DNA from 4 places in the Verrucosispora sp. FIM060022 genome. Region 2 is predicted to be linked to each of the others. Evidence: riboswitches for the same ligand, from Rfam matches in the RefSeq annotation. Region 2 holds a riboswitch; each other region holds the start of a gene.
The links. A riboswitch is a leader RNA that binds a small molecule or an ion and turns the genes downstream of it on or off. The one in region 2 is predicted to bind cyclic di-AMP.

Region 1: another riboswitch for cyclic di-AMP. It lies ahead of EG812_RS18845 (C39 family peptidase); the one in region 2 lies ahead of EG812_RS13390 (coiled-coil domain-containing protein).
Region 3: another riboswitch for cyclic di-AMP. It lies ahead of EG812_RS24005 (coiled-coil domain-containing protein); the one in region 2 lies ahead of EG812_RS13390 (coiled-coil domain-containing protein).
Region 4: another riboswitch for cyclic di-AMP. It lies ahead of EG812_RS19490 (C40 family peptidase); the one in region 2 lies ahead of EG812_RS13390 (coiled-coil domain-containing protein).

What each region holds. Positions count from the first base shown of each region.
Region 1 covers NZ_RQIV01000006.1:340,408-344,440, forward strand. The annotation lists gene EG812_RS18830 (acyltransferase family protein) at 1-340, shown strand, start outside; gene EG812_RS18835 (hypothetical protein) at 498-866, shown strand; gene EG812_RS18840 (hypothetical protein) at 1,027-1,776, shown strand; cyclic di-AMP (ydaO/yuaA leader) riboswitch at 2,095-2,237, shown strand; gene EG812_RS18845 (C39 family peptidase) at 2,363-3,247, shown strand; gene EG812_RS18850 (alpha/beta fold hydrolase) at 3,353-4,033, shown strand, end outside.
Region 2 covers NZ_RQIV01000004.1:17,829-21,861, reverse strand. The annotation lists gene EG812_RS13415 (DUF8832 domain-containing protein) at 1-281, opposite strand, end outside; gene EG812_RS13410 (heavy-metal-associated domain-containing protein) at 313-522, opposite strand; gene EG812_RS13405 (metal-sensitive transcriptional regulator) at 643-939, shown strand; gene EG812_RS13400 (hypothetical protein) at 1,044-1,247, shown strand; gene EG812_RS13395 (YibE/F family protein) at 1,271-2,632, shown strand; cyclic di-AMP (ydaO/yuaA leader) riboswitch at 2,799-2,929, shown strand; gene EG812_RS13390 (coiled-coil domain-containing protein) at 2,934-3,947, shown strand.
Region 3 covers NZ_RQIV01000010.1:168,752-172,784, forward strand. The annotation lists gene EG812_RS23990 (STAS domain-containing protein) at 1-27, shown strand, start outside; gene surE (5'/3'-nucleotidase SurE) at 32-856, opposite strand; gene EG812_RS24000 (1-phosphofructokinase family hexose kinase) at 853-1,833, opposite strand; gene EG812_RS24005 (coiled-coil domain-containing protein) at 2,047-3,141, opposite strand; cyclic di-AMP (ydaO/yuaA leader) riboswitch at 3,146-3,279, opposite strand; gene EG812_RS24010 (HelD family protein) at 3,430-4,033, opposite strand, start outside.
Region 4 covers NZ_RQIV01000007.1:91,406-95,438, forward strand. The annotation lists gene dcd (dCTP deaminase) at 1-412, shown strand, start outside; gene EG812_RS19490 (C40 family peptidase) at 486-1,526, opposite strand; cyclic di-AMP (ydaO/yuaA leader) riboswitch at 1,539-1,672, opposite strand; gene EG812_RS19495 (C40 family peptidase) at 1,847-2,860, opposite strand; gene EG812_RS19500 ((Fe-S)-binding protein) at 3,115-4,033, opposite strand, start outside.

The sequences.
Region 1 (4,033 bases), on a different contig from region 2:
GGCGGCGCTGCTGGCGGCGGCGTACGTCCTGGTCATCGCCGCGGCGGCGGACGCCGACGTGCGGGGGCGGCGCTCCCCGCTGCGGTCGCGCCCGATGGTCTGGCTCGGCGAGGTCTCGTTCGCCTTCTACCTGGTGCACGTGTTCGTGATCATGACGATTCTCCGGATCACCGGGGACTGGGGGACCGGCCTGCCCGGCTGGTGGGGCCCGGCCGCCGTGATCGGCTTCCTGGCGCTCACGCTGGGGCTCGCCGCACTGGTGCACCGCTTCGTCGAACAACCGATGATGCGTCGCCTGGCCCCGCGCCGGTCCCCTCCCGCTGTCCATCCTGGACGGTGAGCTCACTCCGCTGACGCGCGGCGCTCCGGGTGACCCGAATCAGGTTCTTCGCTGCGACACGCCCGGCGGCAGTGCGGCCCGCGGGACCTGACGGTAGCGTGGCAGCGTGCTTCCGATCGTCCCCACTCGTCCTCCTCTGTGGTGGTTGGCGCGTCGGGTGGCACGGCTGCTGACCGGATTCGCTGTCGCCGCCGCGTTCGCCGTCGGCGCCTGGACAATGCCCGCACCCGCCGCCCATCCCGGTGATCTCGGCCCAGCGGCGGGCCCTGCCGGGCAGCCCAGCATGGTCAGCTTCGCCCCGCCGACCGAGGCGTTGGCATCCGACCGGTGCGCCGCGATCCCGCCGACAGCCGATGGACTGGCGAGTGGCGACGACGACCGCCCCGGCGCTGGCGCCGCGACGGCACCGGTGCCGTCGGCGCGGACCGACCAGGGCGTCGACCTGGCTGGCGCGGCTGCCGACGATCAGCCTCCTGCGGTGGACACCTCGGGTCTGCGGTGCGGCCGCGCCCCGCCCGGCGCCTGATTCCCGCCCATACCGTCGGTTGACCCGGACGGCCCTCTGCGATCGGGCCCCCACCGTGGGTGTCCTGCCGCGCTCCACCACCCTGACGATCCGCCGCTACCCGGCGACCCGCCACCGGCGGCACCCCGGGCCGCCACATCCGCTTCCGTGAGGTATCGACATGGAGAAGACCGTTCTCTACCAGTTCCTGATCGACGCGCCTCGGGCCGCCGCCATCTGGTCGGTGTTGCTGGTGCTCGCGCTGGGCGTGCTCACCGCGCTTGTCGCCCGGCCCGAGCCGGTCCCGCCGACCGACCGGACCCCGGACCTCCCGGACCACGACGATGTCGCGGACCAGCGTCGCTACGCCGGTGAGGTCGCCGTCGCCGCGGCGGGCGCCGCGCAGAACGCCGGCCGCCGCCGGGCCGCATGGCACCGCGCGCAGACGGAACTCGACCGCGCCTGGGCCGCGTACGACGAGGCGGAGGCCGCCGCCCGACGGCTCGCCGCCGCCACCGTCTGGCCCAGCCCCGGTACGCCCCGGACCCCCGCCGAGTACGCGGCTCGGGAGCGCTGGCTGCACCACGCCGCGATGGCCGCATACTGGCGCGGCGACCTGACCGGGCGGCAACTCGCCGACGCGCTGGCCCACCGGGCCGGCTGGGATCCCCGACGGCACCCCGCCGAGCAGGAGATCTTCCTGGCCCGGGTGGTACGTGACGGCCGCCTCGCGGCCTACCAGGCGGCCGCGCAGCAGGAACGCGACGCCTGGCGGGCCGCGGAACTCGCCGCCGACGCCGCCCGCGCGCTCTCCACCGAGGCGTACGCCGCAGCGCAGCGGCTACGGCCGAACCCGCTGCCGGTGCCGCGCCGGGTGGTCGTCGGTCGGCCCGCAGCGACCCTGCGCTGGCGGCCGGCCCGGGTGGGATGAGCCGTCGCGACCACGCCGGTTCAACAACAGGTGGGCCGAAATTCGGTGACCCCGGTCACAGTAATTGCCGAATCGGTCAACGTGGGTCAGACGTCGAAGTGGGGCGCAATGTGCGGGGACATTGTGAACGTCCGGTCCGGTTACCGCCCCGACAGGGATGTCCGCGAGCGCTGTCCCATTGAGCGACGACAGTTCCGCGATACCCGAAAATAATCGCACCGGACCAGGTTTAAGCAGGTCAGGGCAGGCTTGGCAGGAGCGATACCGACCAGTAGTGTCGCCCTGTCCGGTGCGGTAAATGATCGCAAGTGGCGACGCCGCGCCGACCCGCTCAATCGTGATCACACGAACCGGGGAACCACTGCACCACTTGGGGTGAATCCGTGAGCCACGGCTCGCGGTAGGGCGATCTTCCCGCCCGAATCCGTCAGCTAACCCGGTCGGCGGTGTCGGAAGGAGTTCCTGTCCTCGTGCAGCACAATTCGATCCCCCCGATATTCCCCCGCCTCCACGGCACCGTGGTGCCTGCGCTCGCCGGTCCGCTCTCCGCAGCCTGAGCCAGGCCCACCCGTCCACCCCTCAGCCCGTGGAGGATCTCGTGAAGCACACCCTCAAGCGTCAGCTCCGTAAGCTGGCCACCGAACGCCCCTATCAGCTTCTCGCCACGTCGGCGGCGGCCCTCGTGCTGGCCACCGGCGCCGGTGCCCTGGTCGCCCGGACCGACGACAACCTGGTCGACGCGCCCACCGCGGCCGCCGTGGCCGAGCTGCGCGACGACAGTGCGGCCTCCCGTTCCCTGGCGCGGGTCGCCACCGCCCCCAGCAGCGCCGCTCCCAGCAGTGCCGACCCGAGCAGCGCCGCCCCCAGCAGTGCCGCGCCGAGCAGCGCCGCCGCCTCGCCGTCGGCGCGGGCCGCCACGGCGGACCCGGACGTGGCCAGTAAGAAGGCCGCCCCGAAGCCGCCGGCGGAAAAGGTGCTGTCGTACGACTACCAGGCCCAGATCAACGGTTACTACTGCGGCCCGGCCGCGGTGCGCAACGCGCTGAGCGCCGCCGGCATCGAGCGCGGCCAGGAGACCCTCGCCGCCCAGCTCGGCACCACCTTCGCCGGCACCAACTCGGCGTACGACACCACTCGGGCGCTCAACGCCGCGGTCAAGGGCGAGCCGTACAAGACCACGATGATCCCCGGTGGCGCGGCGACCCCGGCCCAGATGGACCAGCTCCAGGCCGATGTCGTGGCGGCCATCTCCGACGGGCGTGGCGTCGTGGTGAACGTCGCCGGCAGCGTCGTGGACACCGCCGGTGGCTGGCACTCCTTCCCCGGCGGCCACTACGTCGCCGTGGTCGGCTACGAGGACGAGGGCCGGATGGTGAAGATCGCCGACTCGGCCGACGCGTCGTACTACTCGTACTGGTTGAGCACCATCGACCTGGCCAACTGGGCTGCCACCCGGGGCTATTCGTCCTGACTCCTGCTGTTCGTGCCGGGCGCCGACCCTTCGGGGTCGGCGCCCGGTGTCGTATCCCGGTCGCGGCTCTCGCCGACCGGCCCGGGCGGTGGCAGACTGCCCGACATGATCACGGAGTCGGGTGAGCGGGGCAGCGCGCCGGTGTTGTTGCTGCTGCACGGGATGGGTGCCACCGGCGACGTGTGGCTGCCCTGCGCACCGCTGCTGCACCAGCGGTGGCCGGGACGGTGGATGGCCCCCGATCTGGCCGGTCACGGCGCGTCACCCCCGCTGCCGGCGTACTCGTTCGCCGCCCTCGCCGATCAGGTCGCCGCGAGCCTGCACCCCGGCGACCGGGTGATCGTGCTGGGCCACTCGCTCGGCGGGGTGGTCGGGCTGGCGCTCGCCGCCGTGAGCCGGGCGGTCACCGTCGACGCGGTGGTCGGGCTCGGCATCAAGGCGGTGTGGTCCCCGGCGGAGTTGTCCCGTGCCACGGATCTGGCCGCCCGCCCGGTCACCTGGTTCGACAACCGCGACGAGGCGGCACGCCGCTACCTGCGGGTCGCCGGGCTGGCCGACCTGCTCAGCCCGGAGGATCCCGCCGTGGCGGCCGGATTACGGCAGGAAAACGGCCGGTGGCGGTTGGCGATGGACCCGAGCGCCTTCGCTGTCGGCGAGCCCAACCTGGGTGCGCTGCTGGCCACGATCGACGCGCCGGTCCTGCTGGCCCGTGGCGAGCACGACCCGATGGTCACCGACGCGCAGCTCAAGGAGTACGGCGTACCGGTGGTGACGCTGCCCGGGCTC
Region 2 (4,033 bases):
CCGCTGACCCGGAAGGCGAACTCACCCTCGGGGGCGGCGACCGGAACCAGGGTGTAGCCCCGGTCGGAGACGAGCAGCCCGCCGGGCAGGTGTCCGGCGGCTCCCGATGCGTCGTGCCCGCCCGTCTCCTGCCCGGGTGCGGCGGTGCCGTGCGGGCCCGCGTCATGGCCGTCGGCGACGACCGGGGCGGCGGGGCCGGTCACCTGGCCGACCCCGTACGCCGCACCGAACACCGCCGCGAGGCCGAGCGCGAAGCCGGTGAGCTTCGTCGCTGTGTTCATCGTTGCACCTCGGTTTCCGCCGCCGGTCGTCTCAGGCGCCGAGCAGTTCGTATCCGGCCTCGTCGACGGCCGCGCGTACCGCGTTCTCGTCGAGCGGCTGCTCGCTGGTGACGGTGACCCGGCCGGCGGGCAGGTCGACCGTCACGTCGGTCACGCCGGGCAGCGCACCGACCTGGTTGCTGACCGCGCCGACGCAGTGTCCGCAGGTCATGCCCTGCACCTGGTAGGTCGTGGTGACCATGGGGCTTCTCCTTTTCCGCCTGGCCCGGCCGAGGGGCGACCGGTGCCACGAACATACCCGAGGGGGGTATCTCCAACGCGACCGTAGCATACCCCCTGGGGGTAGGCTATCCTCGTGCTCATGACCACACCGACGCCGATCCGCGGCTACACCGCCAGCAAGGACCAACTGCTCGCCCGGCTGCGCCGCGTCGAGGGCCAGGTGCGCGGCGTCGAGAAGATGGTCGACGAGGATCGCTACTGCATCGACGTGCTCACCCAGATCTCCGCCATCCAGGCCGCACTCGACAAGGTCGCCCTCGGCCTGCTCGACGGGCACGCCCGGCACTGCATGCACGAGGGGGCCGCCGAGGGCCGCGCCGACGAGATGGCCACCGAGATGATGGCCGCCGTCGGCCGTCTGATGAAGCGCGGCTGACCCACTCTCCGGCCCACCCGTCGACCACCGCCCGGGCTCACGAACCGCCGACGAACCCCACGCGTCCTGCGATCCGTTCCTGGGCTGGCTACCATTCGCACACGATGGCCTGCCGACATCCGCGCCTTCCGGCCCACCGCGCCGCCGGACGCGCACCCGCACCGCCGCCGCTGCCCGGCGACGACGACGGCCGCCCCGGCACTCACCGTACGCAGCGGCTCCGCCACGTTCCGGCCGCCTCGGCCGCCCACCGCGAGAGTCGTACGGTCGGGCTGAACCGACTCGCCCGCCGACACGTACTCCGCTGAAGAAATCGTTGGGAGACTATCGAATGGGCGCCGATCACAGCCGTGCCGCTCCGCCCACCCCACCCGGGGTGCGGCGGATCCTCATCGTGACGGTGGTCCCCCTCTTCCTCGCCACGCTTGTCGCCGCGCTGGTGCTCTGGCCCCGCGACGCCCCCCGCCCGGAGGCCGGCGACGACCTGCCCCGGTACCACGGCACGGTCACCCGGGTGGTGACCGAACCCTGCCCGCCCAACCCCGCGGTGCCGGAGGGCACCCCGACGACGGCCGGTGGCCCGTGCGGCACCGTCACGGTACGGGTACAGGACGGCCCGGACGCCGGCCAGCACGTGGACACCCCCATCCCGGCCGGGCCGGGCGCACCCTCGGTCAGCGTCGACGACGATGTCATCCTGGTCTCGTTGATCGACCCGGAGGACCCGGCGATCAGCACCTACAACATCGCCGAGCACCAGCGCGGTACGCCACTGATCTGGCTGGGGGTGCTCTTCGCCGCCGCCATCGTCGCCTTCGGACGACTGCGTGGGCTGGCCGCCCTGGCCGGCCTGGCGGCCAGCTTCGCCATCCTGCTCACCTTCGTGCTGCCCGGCATCAGCGCCGGTCAGCCGCCGCTGGTGGTCGCCATCGTCGGCGCCGCGTTGATCATGTTCGTGGTGCTGTACCTGACGCACGGGGTGTCCGCGCAGACCTCGGTCGCCGTACTCGGCACCCTCGGCGCGCTCGTACTCACCGGGTTGCTCGGCCTGGCCGCCACCAACGCCACCCACCTGACCGGCTTCGGCAGCGAGGACGCCACCACCCTGTCGATGTTCCGGGGCGACGTCGACCTGCACGGCCTGCTGCTGGCCGGCATCATCATCGGGTCACTGGGCGTCCTGGACGACGTCACGGTCACCCAGGCCGCAGCGGTCACCGAGTTGGCGCACGCCAACCCGAACATGTCCCGCCGCGAGTTGTACCGCTCGGCGACCCGGGTGGGCCGGGCGCACATCGCCTCGGTGGTGAACACCATCGTCCTGGCGTACGCCGGCGCGTCGCTGCCGCTGCTGCTCCTGCTCACCGCCGACTCCCGCGCGCTGGGTCAGATCGTGACAAGCGAGTTCCTCGCCCAGGAGATCGTCCGCAGCGTGGTGGCCACGCTCGGGCTGATCGCCGCCGTACCGCTGACCACCGCCCTGGCCACGGTGGTGACCACCGCCGGACGGCGCCGCACCGGGGCGAACGCGGCACCCGGAGCACCCGACGACGTGGCCGTCGCCCAGCCGCGACCGGCGACGGACCGGGCCGAGACGCTCCAGGCCCTCAGCACACCGCGTCCCCGTCACACGCCCCCCGCCACCCGTTCGGAGTGGCCCGAACCGGACAGGAGCACCGACACCCCATGGTGACACTCCTCAACGTGAGCACGCCGACCGAAAGGATCGACAAGCGTGTCACTCGTCACCCAGTGCGATTACGAAATGACACATCTTGCCGGGTTCGGCGCGTAGAGGACCAGACCGACCGTCGGGTAACCTCACTGCCGGTCACCGCCGAAGGCGCGCACCGGCGCCTGCGGTGCCACCGCCCAATCGCCACCAGGCGAGCCGGGAACCCAGGTACGTGGGGTGAATCCGCACCAGCGGTAGGGGCCACTTCCGTCCCGAACCCGTCAGCTAACCCGGTCGGCGGTCGATGGAAGGGAAGACAGTGACGGCACCCCTACGCCGCTGGTTGACGCCCGTGGTGGCCGTGTTCGCCGCGTTCGCCGTCTTCGCCGGCCCGCTGCCGGCGGCGGCTGCGCCGAAGCCCCCCAAACCGGCCGGCCATGACGACGACCCGCCGATGCTCAACGAGCTGATCGAGGCGACGAACCGGGACTACACCAAGGCCAAGTCCAAGCTGGAAAAGTCCAAGAAGAAGCAGCTCAAGCTCGCCGTCGAGGTCCGCCGCGCCGAGGCGGACCTGGACGCCCTCGCCCCACAGGTCGCCGAGATCGCCACCCAGTCGTACCGGACCGGCCGGGTGGGCGCGATCGCCATGCTGTTGCAGAGCAACGCCCCCGACTCGTTCATCCACCGCGCCGCCGCGCTCGACGAGTTGAACCTGGTCAACAGCAAGAAGCTGGGTGAGGTCAACGCGGTCAAGCGCCGCGCCGAGACGGCCAAACTGGCGCTCGACGCCGAGGTACGCGAGCAGCAGAAGCTGACCAACGACATGGCCCGCAAGAAGAGCGACGCGGAGAAGTCGCTCCGCCTGGTCGGTGGCGTCGGTCTCACCGGCGGCCTGGTGGCCGCCACCTCTCCGGTCGCCCGGCCCGGTCCCAACCGGGCAGCCGACGGCGGCTGGAAGCCCGAATCGTGCAACCAGAACGACCCGACCACGTCCGGCTGCATCACGGCGCGCACCCTGCACATGTACAAGGAGGTCAAGCGCGCCGGTTTCAACCGGTTCGTCGGCTGTTACCGACCGGGTGACAAGTGGGAGCACCCCAAGGGCCGAGCATGTGACTGGTCGTTGCAGAACAGCGGTTTCCGGCCCTGGTACAACAACGACACCCGGATCTACGGCAACAACCTGGCCGCGTTCCTGGTCCGTAACGCCGACCGGTTGGGTGTCTATTACGTGATCTGGAACCGGCAGATCTGGTTCCCGGCGACCGGCTGGAGTTCCTACAGCGGCCCGTCGAACCACACAGACCACGTGCACGTCTCGATGTACTAGCGCACGTCCGGTATCACTTCGAGGGCCGTCCCGCCGTCTGGTGGGACGGCCCTCGGTCCGTCGGCTGACGCCCTCGGCGGCCCGGC
Region 3 (4,033 bases), on a different contig from region 2:
ACACCCGAGGTCCTTCCGGGGGCCTGACCCCTTATCCGGCGTCGAGGCCGGACAGATCAATATCGGTCGCCTCGGTGACGGCCCGAATCGCCGTCACCGAGGCGTAACCCTCGGCGAGCAGGGCCAGGTCGGTACCGGGCTGCACCGCCTGACCGGGCTCCTCCAGCGACGTGCGGACGAAACCGTGACCGGCTTCGGCGACCGTCATCTGCACCTGGCCGAAGGTGGCCAGGCTGCCTCGGCGTACCCCGCGAAGCCGCTCGTACGGCAGATCCGGCGCGTTGACGTTGAGCACGCTCGCCACCGGCCCGGTGGGTAACCTGGGCAGCAGGTCCAGGGCGACCCGGGCGGCGGTCGACCAGTACCGGTCGGCGTCGCGTACCCGTGCGGCGGCGGCCACCGCCGCCCCGCCGCTGGCCGCGGTGGCCTCACCGGCCGACAGGACGTCCAGGGACACCGCCATCGCCGCACAGCCGTTCGCGGCGGCGGTGAACGCGGCACCCACGGTGCCGGAGTGCAGCACCGCGCGACCGGCGTTGGCACCACGATTGATTCCGGACAGCAGCACCTGCGGCGGCGGCCCGAAAGCGCCGTGCACGGCGATGAGCGCGATGAAACCGGGAGACCCGCCGACCGCGAAGGCGGGCGTACCGTCCAGGTCCGGCAGCGGGTGCTCGTGGACCACCACCCGGCCGTCCTGCTCGATCGCGCTCATCGCGGCGCTGGTGCCGCTGGCCTCCTCCAGCGGGGCGGCCACCACCACGTCCAGACCCCGGTCGACGGCGGCCCGGGCCAGCGCGTGGATGCCGGGGGCGGCGATCCCGTCGTCGTTGGTGATCAGTACCCGCAGCGTCATCGCCCGCCCGCCCGGTGGGCCAGCTCGTCGGGGGTCGTGCGGTGCTGCGGCCGGATGCTCGCCGGCTCCAGCTGCACCCGCTCGACCAGGCCGGTGATCGAGTCGACCCGACCGGTGCCCAGCCCGTGACGCGTGACGTTCAGCGCGCCGGCCGCCGCCCCGGTACGGATGGCGGTGCGGACGTCGCCGCCCTGGGCCACCACGGCGGCCACCCCGGCGGTCATCGAGTCGCCCGCCCCACGCGGGTCGGCCGCTTCCAACTGGGGCATCAGGACCTCGAACACCTCGCCGTCGACCAGGGCCAGCGCCGGCTTCTCGGCCCGACTGACCACCACGTTCTCCGCACCGGCGGCGTGCAGGTCGTACATGGCGCGGGTGAGCTGTTCCTCGTCGTCGTCGGCGGCTCGGCCGTCCGCGATCAGCTCCTCGTGGCTGACCTTGAGGAAGAACACGCCGCTGTCCACGACCGCCGTCAGGTGTTCGCCACTGAGGTCCACCACCACCCGGCTGCCGTTGGCGCCGAGGTCGGCGGCGAAACGGCGGTACAGGTCAGCGGGCACCAGTGACGGGTCGTTCGGGCCGCTGAGCACGCACACCTCCGCGCGCAGCCCTTCGCTGAGGGCGAGGTTGTACAACTCGTCCAGCTCGTGCCGGCTCAACGGTTGGCCGGGCACGTCGACGATCTCCCGCCGGGTGCCCCCGCGGCGGTCGTGCACGTACCCGCCGCTGCCGCCGGAGTCGCGGTTCACCACCTTGAGGTCCACTCCCTCGCCGACCAGCAGCGGCGCCAGGACCTCCCCGATCTCGCCGCCGAGCGCCGTGCAGAGCACCACGTCGACACCGAGCGACAGCACCATCCGGGCCTGCCAGACGCCCTGTCCGCCGGGGTGCAGGTGCAGCTCCGGTACGTCGCTGGGCTGGTCGACGGTGACGGTCAGCAGCGGTGTGGGCGCGAAGACCATGACGTGCCCGGTCACCGGGCCCACCCGCAGGTGCCGGACCGGGTGAACCGCGTGGTGGGTTGTCTCATGCGCGTTGCGCCCCTTCGTGGCGAAATGTCCACTTCCGTCTTAGACGGTAACCAAGGTGGCGGAACCGCGCGCGTCGACCGGCGGGGAGTGTGGGCGTTTCGCGGGCACGATGCGACGCCGCCGGGCGGAAGTCCCACCCGGCGGCGTCGTGTGAACAGGTCAGTACACCGACAGGTGCACGTGGTTGGTGTGGTCGCTGGACGGGTCGCCGCGACCGCCGCTGTAGGACTTCCAGCCGCTGCTGGGCAGCCAGATCTGCTTGTACCAGATCACGTAGAGCACGGCGAGCCGGTCGGCGTTGTTGACGAAGTACGCCGCCAGGTTGTTGCCGTACGTCCGGTCGCCGCCCGTGGCGACCCCACCGAAGCCGTTCTTCTGCGCGGCGAAGTCGCAGGCCCGACCCTTGGGGTGCTCGCCCGAGCCGCCCGAGCGGTAGCAGGAGACGTACCGGGTGAAGCCGGCCGCCTTGGCCTGGTTGAGCGCGTGCAGCGTGCGCGGGGTGATGCAGCCGTTCGCCGGGGTCGGGTCGTTGACACTGCACGACTCCGAGGGCCACGAGCCGTCCGAGTTGCGGGGCGCGGGCTTGGCCGTCGGGCTGGAACCGCCACCACGGCTCGGGGTGCGGGCGGCGCGTTCGGCGGCCTGGGCGCGTTCGGCCGCCTCCGCCCGCTCGTTGGCCACGGTCAGCGCCCGCTCGGCCTGGTCCTTGCGCTTGGCCATCACCGCGACCTGCTTGCGCTGCTCCTGGACCTCCACGTCCAGCGCCTGTTTGGTCCTGCTGACCTCGTCGCGGGTGGCCCGCAGCTCACCCAGGGCGCGCTCCTCGTTCGCGGCCACCGCGTCCAGCGCCGCCGCCCGGTCCATGAAGCCGGCCGGAGAGCCGCTGTTGAGCAGCGCTGACGCCGCACCGAGCCGGCCGCTGCGGTACGCCTGTGCGGCGATCTCGGCGACCTTGGCACCGCGTTCGGTGAGTTGGTTCTCGGTGGTGGTGAGCTGTGCGGCCAGTTGCTTCTGTCGCTTGACCGAATGGTCCAGCGCGGCCTTGGCGTCGAGGTAGCCCTTGCTGGCCGCCTCCAGTTGGGCGCGCAGCGCCGGGGTGCCCCCCTCGTCGCCGACGTCGGCGGGAGCCGCCGCCAGTAACCCGTGTGCCGCGGCCGGGCCGGGTACGAGCGCGACGCCTACGGCGAGAGCGAGCGCCGCGCAGATCAGGGCCGCCGTTCGGGCGGCCGGTTTCACGGTTGCCACTGCTGGCATGCACATGTCCTTCCGTCAGCCGCCGACCGGGTTAGCTGACGGGTTCGGGACGGAAGATCCCTACCGCGCGTGCGCGGATGCACCCCAGGAACATGGTTCCCCGGCTCGCCCCTGCGGGCGATTAGGCGGCGACCACCGCCGGCACCGGTGGGTGCCGCCTGGCGGAGGCCGGGTCCGAGCCTACCGGTGCTGCTGTGACCCGTGCAGCCGGTGTGACTCGTGGTGTTCGTCCGGTCACCAGGAAATCGGACGAAAGTATCATTTTTGGTAAATGGCGGTAGCTCGGTGTCAGGTGGCCACATCGACCGTGGTCAGCCGCTGGGTGGCCCGGGACAGCGCGACGTAGAGCGTACGCACACCGGAATCGGGCACCGCGCGGATCTCACTCGGCGCGACGAGCACCACCGCGTCGTACTCCATGCCCTTGGCCTCCAGGCTCGTCACCACCTGCAGGCGGTCGCCGCCGAGGCCATCGAGCCAGCCCGCCACCTCGTCGCGCCACGGCACCGGAGTGATCACCCCGACGGTGCCCTCGACCTCGCCGAGCAGGGTGCCCGCGGCCGACACCACGCTCGTCGTCAACTCGGCGGCCGGCACCACGAGTTGCACCGGGTCGACTCCGGTGGAGCGGACCGCCGTGGGCAGCGGAAGATCCGGGTACACCCGGCGGATCTCCTCGGCCGCCACCGCGAAGATCTCCGCCGAGTTGCGGTAGTTGGTGGTGAGGGTGAACCGGTGCCGCGGCCGCCGACCCAGGGCCTGCTCCCGAGCGCGATTCAGCTCCTGCGGATCTCCCGTCCAGGCGGTCTGCGCCGGGTCACCGACCACGGTCCACGAGGCCAACCGGCCCCGCCGGCCGATCATCCGCCACTGCATCGGCGAGACGTCCTGC
Region 4 (4,033 bases), on a different contig from region 2:
GCAGGACGACCTGACCTCACCGGTCGAGGTGCCCGACGGCGAGCCCTTCGTGCTGCACCCGGGCGAGTTCGTGCTCGCCTCCACCCTGGAGGTCATCTCCCTCGGCGACCAGTTGGCCGGTCGACTGGAAGGCAAGTCCAGCCTGGGGCGCCTGGGCCTGCTCACCCACTCCACCGCCGGCTTCATCGACCCCGGCTTCTCCGGGCACGTCACGCTGGAACTGTCCAACGTGGCGAACCTGCCGATCACCCTCTGGCCCGGCATGAAGATCGGTCAGCTCTGCATCTTCCGGCTCTCCTCGCCGGCCGAGCACCCGTACGGATCGGCCGTCTACGGCTCCCGCTACCAGGGGCAGCGCGGGCCGACGCCGAGCCGGGCCTGGCAGAACTGGCGCACCTGGCCGACCCGCTGACCACGCCAACGCCAGGCCCACGCCTCCGGCAGGACCACGCCAACGCTAGGCCCAAGCTCAGTCAGGACCACACTCAGCCGGGTCGGCCGAAGCTGTGGATGGGGCTGGTGTCCATCCGTTTCATCTTCACCGGCTGACCGGCGCGGGAGGCGTGCACCACCCAGCCGTCACCCACGTACATGCCGACGTGGTGCAGATCGCGGTAGTAGAAGACCAGGTCACCCGGGCGTAGGGCGCTGCGGCTGACCGACGCGGTGACCTGACGCTGCCGGGCCGCGTTGTGCGGTAGCGCCACCCCGGCCCGCGCCCAGGCGGCCAGCATCAGACCCGAGCAGTCGTACGCGTGGGGTCCCTCGGCCCCCCACACGTACGGCTTGCCGATCTGGGCGCACGCGAACTTCACCGCCACCCCCGCCGGCCCGCCCGGATAGCCGGCCGGGCAGGGCGCCGGGCGCAGCGGGCCGCCGCCTCCATTGCCGTACGCCCGCAGCCGGAGCCGCTGCAACCGGTCGATCTCGGCGTCGATCTGGCGGCGCTTCTGCGCGAGCTCGGCCTCGGTACGGGCCAACTGGTCGATGGTGCGCTCCAGCCCGGCCTTGGCGGTGGTGAGTTCGTCGCGCAGTTCGCTCGCCTCGCGTACGTCCTGTTGCTGGAAGTGGGCGTAGCGGTCGAGCAGGCCGATCTGCTCCACGACCTCGCCGGGCGACCTGCTGTCCAGCAGGGCGTTGACGGCACCGACCGTGCCGCCCTTGTACGCCCGTGCCGCCAGCGCGCCGACCCGGGTCATCGCCGCGTCGACCTGCTGCTCAAGCGGTGCGATCCGAGCGGCCAGGGCGTCGGCCTCCCGGCGCTTGCCGGCGAGATCCTGCCGGGTGGCGTTGTGGCGTTCGATGAGTGGTTCGAGCCGGTTCCAGTCCGCGTCGATCTGGCGCTCGATGGCGTCGACCGTCGGCTCGGCGTGGGCCGCCGTCGCGCCGCCGGTCAGCATGACGGCGGTCGCGGACAGGGCGGCGAGTGCGGTGGTGCAGCGGTACCAGCGGGATCGCGGCGCAGCCGTCGTCGGGCCGGGCGTCGCCGGCCGTGCTGACGGTGGCCGCGGGGCATGGTGTGCCACCGGGCTCCGTACTCCTTCTTCCCGTACCGCCTACCGGGTTAGCTGACGGGTTCGGGCGGGAAGGGAGCGCCCTACCGCGGTGATCGCGGATTCACCCCGGGAACCTGGATCCCCGGCTCGCGCAAGCGACTCGGCGGTGTCGGACCGTTACCGCCCCTGGTGGACGGAACTGCCATCGGACCCGACGATTGCCCAGCGTAGGGACGATCCCCGTCGATACGCAACACATCCACACCATCACTCACGGTGCACAAATCCGACAACGAACAGGGCCCCCGGTCGCTTGACCGAGGGCCCTGGTGATGTTCCTGTCTGCTCGCTCAGCCGGGTCGGCGGAAGCCGGCGATCGGCATCGTGGTGATCGGGGAGACGTTCACCGGTTTGCCCGCTCTGGGTGCGTGCACCATCAGATTGTTGCCCAGATAGAGGCCGACGTGACTCAGGTCACTGCGGAAGAAGACCAGATCGCCGGGGCGGGCCTCAGACCTGGAAATGGCCTTGCCCTCGTTCCACTGCGCACCGGTGAAGTGCGTCAGGTAGATGCCGGCGGCCTTGTACGCGTACTGGGTCAGCCCGGAGCAGTCGAACGAGTTCGGGCCGGTGGCACCCCAGACGTACGGCTTGCCGACCTGGGCGCAGGCCACCTTGATGGCGGTGCGGGCCGCCGCGCTGACCACCCCGTTGATGGTCGGGCAGTTGGTGGTCTTGACCGTGGTCACCGGCAGCGACCGCTCAAGTTGCTTGATCTTGGCGTCGATCTGCTTCTTCTTCGCCGCGAGCTGCTTTTCCTTCGCCTCCTGGTCGGCGATCAGCGCGTCGAGCTTGGCCTTCTGCGTGTCGTACTTCTTGCGGACCTTCATCACGCTCTCGAGCTGCTGGCGCTCGTACGCCGCCAGCCGCTCCAGCATGGCCATCTGCTCGCCGAGCAGGTCCGGCTTGGCGTTCAGCAGCACCGCGCCGATTTCCTGGGACGGTCCGTTCACGTAGTACCGCGAGGCGAGGTCCGCCACCCGATTCATGGCCAGTTCGGCTTCCAGGGCCAGCGGCTGGATCTTCTTCTGCAGGTCGGCCGACTTCTTCCGGTTGACCTTCAGCTGCGACCGCACCTTGTTGTACTGCTCGATGGTGGGCTCAAGCTGCTGCCACTGCTTGTCGATCTGACGCTCGATCTCCTCCACCGAGGGCTCGGCGTGCGCGGGGGCGGAGAGCAGGCCAGCGCCGACTGCGGCGGCAGCCACCAGGACGAGCAGACGGTGAGCGGCTCTCCGCAGGCCACCTGGACGGCTCGACCGTCCGGGCACGTGACGATGGAGGGGCATGGTTGCCACCGGCAGCGACTCCTTTGCAACCGACCGCCGGGTGTCCCGCGGGCGGTAGAGGGGCGGAACAGACGACCTACGGCGGTCGGTGCCCAACATTAGGGAAGGCACCGGGCGGAATCAAGGCGACCAACGAACGATTCACGTTTGCGCGACCGGTTGCGCACAAAGGGTGTCGATCATTTCGTTATAGTCACGTGGGTAAATATGAATACGGGGTACGACGGACCACGTGAGCCCGCCGTACCCCGTAGCTGTTCAGGCCTTGCTCAGCTGCCGACCGGCTCGCCCTCCTCAGCGCCCCGGGCCTGCTCGGGGCGGACCGACCGCAGTAGGACGCTCGCCACATCGACCACCTCGACCTGCTCGCCGGCGCCCTTGCCGTTCACTCCGTCGGTGAGCATCGTCGAGCAGAACGGACAGCCGACGGCGATGGTCTTCGCCCCGGTGGACATGGCCTCCTCGACCCGGTCCACATTGATCCGCTTACCGATCCGCTCCTCCATCCACATCCGCGCGCCACCGGCGCCGCAGCAGAAGGAGCGCTCGCTGTTGCGCGGCATCTCGGTGATCTCGCCGGCGCCCAGCGCACTGCCCAGCACCTCACGCGGCGGGGTGAAGACCCGGTTGTGCCGCCCGAGGTAGCACGGGTCGTGGTACGTGACGCCGCCGTCGACCGGCTGCACCGGGGTGAGCTTGCCGGTGGCGACCAGATGCGCCAGCAACTGGGTGTGGTGCACCACCTCGAACTCGCCGCCGAGCTGGCCGTACTCGTTGCCCAGGGTGTTGAAGCAGTGCGGACAGGTGGCGACGATCTTCCGCTTGGCCTTCTCGCGGCCGGAGAACGCCTCGTTGAGGGTCTCCACGTTCTGCTGAGCGAGCATCTGGAAGACGAACTCGTTGCCGATGCGGCGGGCCGGGTCACCCGAGCAGGTCTCGCCCTCACCGAGGATGGCGAAGGAGACGCCCGCCTCGTTCAGCAGCGTGGCCACCGCGCGGGTGGTCTTCTTGGCCCGGTCCTCGAACGCACCGGCGCAACCCACCCAGAACAGGTACTCGAAGTCGTCGACCTCGCCGACGCGCGGCACCTCGAAGTCGAGGCCCTTGGTCCAGTCCTCCCGGGTGTTCTGCGGCGCACCCCACGGGTTGCCCTTGTTCTCCAGGTTGCGCAGCATCACGCCGGCCTCG